One region of the Paenibacillus glycanilyticus genome, then DNA from elsewhere that is predicted to be linked to it. Evidence: a T-box and tRNA genes for the amino acid it is inferred to sense, from the RefSeq annotation. Region 1 holds a T-box; the other holds one or more tRNA genes.

Evidence for each region. A T-box is a leader RNA that pairs with one kind of tRNA and senses whether it is charged. The one in region 1 lies ahead of ACR9FF_RS21665 (valine--tRNA ligase), so its partner is inferred to be a tRNA-Val.
Region 2: it encodes a tRNA-Val, which carries the amino acid that the T-box ahead of ACR9FF_RS21665 (valine--tRNA ligase) is inferred to sense. The anticodon was not compared.

The regions. Positions count from the first base shown of each region.
Region 1 is NZ_CP195155.1:4,794,040-4,796,441, reverse strand. Features, by position in the region: gene ACR9FF_RS21670 (MDR family MFS transporter) at 1-521, shown strand, start outside; T-box leader at 594-829, shown strand; gene ACR9FF_RS21665 (valine--tRNA ligase) at 1,050-2,402, shown strand, end outside.
Region 2 is NZ_CP195155.1:4,106,930-4,109,331, forward strand. Features, by position in the region: gene ACR9FF_RS18780 (RNA polymerase sigma factor) at 1-37, shown strand, start outside; gene ACR9FF_RS18785 (anti-sigma factor) at 34-771, shown strand; gene ACR9FF_RS18790 (cupin domain-containing protein) at 834-1,172, opposite strand; tRNA gene ACR9FF_RS18795 (tRNA-Val) at 1,306-1,378, shown strand; gene ACR9FF_RS18800 (hypothetical protein) at 2,027-2,308, opposite strand.

The DNA.
Region 1 (2,402 bases):
TGTTTGACAAGATCGGCGCCCGTCCGCTAGTCATGAGCGGTCTGGCAATCGTAACGATTGGCGCGTTCCTCTTGTCGAACATCTCGTCCGACGCAACGGTAGGCTCGTATATCTTGCCGCTTATTCTGCTTGGAGCGGGTATGGGTCTTTCGATGATGCCGCTGAATACGCATATTATCCAATCGGCTCCTCCCGAGCTGGTCAGCCGCGTAACTTCCCTTACGAACGCAGCCCAGCAGGTTATGACATCCTTTGCGGTAGCTGGACTTGCAACGATTCTGGCAAGACGCACCGAGCATTACATGGCTTCCGAAATGGCGGCTGGGGGAATTACGAATCCTGCCGATATCACGCCAGTGATTGCTTCCCATGTGGCGGCTTCCTCTTACGGGGATACGTTCCTAATTCTGACGATTATCGGCGTCGTTGGCACGCTGATCGGGTTCCTGCTCTCGAAGCCGAAGCGCGCGGAAGGCGCAAGCACGGAAAAAGCAGAAATGCCAATGATGATGGGCCACTAATTAGGCGTAGACGCAAGTTGACTTTCGGGGGCATCTTGGATAAAATATGCTATATCTGATTTTTTTCAACATATATTGACGTTGAAGGGGAAGAGTAAGCAGCCAAGCCTTCAGAGAGCGGGACTGTAACGCTGAAAGGTACCGTAGGAATTTACTGCTTCGCTTGTCGCCCCGGAGTTGCTTGAATGAAGCGGGTTCATCCGTTATTTCAAGCCGGCCGCAGCCGTTATCTGTTTGAGTGCCGCGCTTGCTTTGTCTGAGGTGCGGAACAAAGGTGGTACCACGGAAGATAACCTTTCGTCCTTTGCTATAAGGGCGGAAGGTTTTTTTGTATTTCTATCCATGCAATGACAGGAATGGCAATGCTTGCGAAGTAAAATTTTGGTTTATGCTTGCGAAGCATGAATCACCACGGTTGATAAACAACCTAGATTGGCAATTCATTTGGTTTATGCTTTCGAAGCATGAATCACCACAAACGGTTGATAAACAACCTAGTTTGGCAATTCATTTTAGGAGGATGTAAAGATGTCAGACAAGACAACAATGCCGACGACTTACGATCCGAAGGCAGCCGAGCAGAAGTGGTACGACTTCTGGCAGCAGGGTCAATTTTTCAAGGCGGGCCAGCGCCCGGAAGCAAAGCCTTTTACGATCGTAATCCCGCCGCCAAACGTTACGGGGATGCTTCATATCGGGCATGCGCTCGATTTCACCCTTCAAGATATCATTATCCGCACCAAACGGATGCAGGGCTTTGACACGCTGTGGCTGCCTGGCACCGACCATGCGGGCATTGCTACCCAAACCAAGGTAGAACAGAAGCTGCGCGAACAGGGGCTGAGCCGTTACGACCTTGGCCGCGAGAAGTTCCTGGAGCAGGTGTGGGACTGGAAAGAGCTATACGCGAACACCATTCGCGAGCAATGGGGCAAAATGGGACTGTCTCTGGATTATTCCCGCGAACGTTTTACATTGGACGAGGGTTTGTCCAAAGCGGTACGCGAAGTATTCGTCCGTTTGCATGAGAAGGGCCTTATCTACCGCGGCAAAAAGATTATTAACTGGGACCCGGCAGCGCGTACGGCTTTGTCCGATATTGAAGTAGAGTACAAAGAGCTGAACGGCCATCTGTACCATCTCCAATATCCGCTCAAGAACGGCAGCGGTTATATTACCGTTGCAACAACGCGTCCGGAGACGATGCTTGGCGATACGGCCGTAGCGGTCCATCCGGAAGACGAGCGTTACAAGCATCTGATTGGCCAGATGCTCGTACTGCCGGTAGTTGGCCGCGAGATTCCGATTATTGCCGATGATTACGTGGAGAAGGATTTTGGATCCGGCGCTGTAAAAATTACGCCTGCGCATGACCCGAACGACTTCGAGGTTGGCCTGCGCCATGACCTGCCGCAAATCATCGTCATGGATGAGACAGGCACGATGAACGAGCATGCGGGTCCTTATCAAGGTCTCGACCGTGCGGAATGCCGCAAGAAGCTGGTGAAGGATCTGCAGGAGCAAGGCGTTTGCATCCGCATCGAGGACCATGTGCATCAGGTTGGCCACAGCGAGCGCAGCGGCGCGGTTGTTGAGCCGTATTTGTCGACGCAATGGTTCGTTGCGATGAAGCCGCTGGCTGAACGCGCGATCGAAGCGCAAAAATCCGGCAATGGCGTTAACTTTGTACCGGATCGCTTCGAGAAAATTTATTTGAACTGGATTGAAAATGTCCGCGACTGGTGTATTTCCCGCCAACTGTGGTGGGGCCACCGTATTCCGGCATGGTACTGCGAATCCTGCGGCGAGATGCATGTTGCCCGCGAGGACGTAACGGCCTGCGCGGCTTGCGGCAGCACATCGCTTCGTCAGGACGAAGAC
Region 2 (2,402 bases), 690 kb from region 1:
ACGCAGGCATCTCGTGGCCGAAGGAGAGCAATCATGAAGCAGCAAAATGTGACGGTTTGCCATAATGCCCTTGACTATATTTCGGGTGCTTGTTCCGATAAAGAAAAGAAAGCTTTCGAACGGCATCTTCCAGGCTGCCCGGCCTGCCAGACCGAGCTCGAAGAGCTAAGACTCGTATGGGACTCCCTCCCTTCCGATATGGAGCTGATCGAACCGCCGGCTGAGTTGAAGCAGCAGGTCATGGACGCCGCGCTGGCCTCCGTGCTACCGCGCCCTGCAAAACGTTCCTTCCGCAAGCTGACCTGGGGTGCTGCCGCCGCAGCGGTACTCGCCGTATTGGTTGCGGGCACGGCTTGGAATGTGGAGCTGTATCGCAGCCGAAGCGGCCCATCCGTTATCCCTATCGAACAGGCGTTGTCCGTATCCGCTTCCCAGATCAATCAGCTGATATCCTTAAAGCCGGTATCGGATGACGTCGCTTCGTCCTATGCCGTCGCCTGTATCGTGGATAACGGAAGCAACAAGCAATTTGTCGTCTATGTATTTGGGGCTCCGGCTTCCAGAGACAGCTCCGTCTACCAGGTATGGCTCAACCATGCCGGGCAAAAGGATAGCGCCGGAACTTTCAGGGTTGATGACAAAGGTATCGGAGTACTCGCGATGCCCATATCCGGCGATACGCTTGCTTTTGACTCTATTGGCATAACGCTTGAGCCTGACGAGCACGGCACGCAGCCAAGGGGAACAAGATTATACAGCTCGATCTCCTGATGCATAAAAACCGCCATCCGTACGATCTTACGATCAGGTACGAATGGCGGTTTATTTACTGATTAGGAAGGATATCTGTCTCCCCTGGTTGTAGGCTCCGATATGACAAGAAACTGAATGTCGCGATCCGATTGGTTAAACATCTGGTGCGGAGTATGCGGAGCTACGTGAATCCCTTCATGCGCTTCCAGCTCAAAGGTCTCTCCGCCAATCTCAATGGTCGCCTTCCCTTCGAGAACAAAGAAGAACTGCTGGGACTTCTCGTGGTAATGGCGCGTTTCAGCCGTATGCGACGGCATTTTCTCATGGATGATGCTCAAATCCTGCCGCTTCAGCAGATGCCAGCCGTCACATTGGTCCCCCCATATGTAGTGTTCCGCGTTTTGTCTACTTGTCTTCATTTCGGTCTCTCCTTGTTGTCAGCTTGACCTTTAATGTGATAAATATCGTAGCAGTTTTTCGGGTTTAAGAAAAGGCAATAATTGTGTTGACATTCATTTTGGATGCTGATATATTAATATTCATCACTTACACGATCTGTTAGCTCAGCTGGGAGAGCACTATCTTGACAGGGTAGGGGTCAGTGGTTCGAGCCCACTACAGATCATACGAGAAATGTGCCGCAAAGCCTTGATAATAATGGGCTCTGCGGCATTTTCTTTTTTATCTACCTATCCCTGCTCAATATTACTTTATAAATTGGTCCGGATCACATTGCCGTATCTATCGCATTCTTATTTTCGGCAGCACTAAAAAACTTCTCACCAAATGCTTTCAGCGGTCTACGCTGCATATTTGGAGTAATATAAGCGTAGCGGTCCAACATTTTCACCACCCAGCCTGAGTTCAGTAATAATTTCATCAATTTTACCATAGCCATTCTTGTATGGAATAACCACAGCACGAGCGTGAATTTGGCTCTTTTCATATATTCCGTTTTATAAATTGGAGCGCATAAGTTTAGTGGCTACGGAAATCCTTCTGAAGTCTGAGTTTAGAAATTGAAAAGAGCCTACCCATATGGATAGACCCTCTATGATATTACTTCAATGATTTACGTACTTTATCCAGTGCTTAATATTGTTTAATGCTTCATCCAAACCACCTGTGATATCGAGCCATATGACATTCTCCCGGTTAAGGATCTGCATCCTATGCTTCCTCTTTTATGCCTCTCTGTACTTGAGTTTTTTCCGATTAGCAAAGAACAGCGTAGCAAGAGTGCCGACAACGAAAATAAATATGAATGCTTCTATTAAGCAATGATGCCTTTTTGTTGAAGTTTGATTAGACTCGATTCGTCGGCTGCCGTATAGCCTTCAGTTAAAAGTTGCTTTATGTAATTGTTATTGTATGTAAAAATGGCAATCCAATAATATAGTGATAAGGTAACAATGCCTAGTAGCCAAATTTTAAACCAACCCTTTATATCACCACGTATAAGAGGTACTAGCCACCCAAAGAAAAACATAGTCCAGCTAAACCCTACCTTAACTCGTTTCGTTACTCCGGATGTGTGCCGCAATGCAACTTTCATAGTTCAAATCTCCTCATGTTTTAGTATAATTCACCTATTAGACTGGTTCATTATATCTAATTTAAAGGAAGCTGTATATATTTCTCAGAAAATT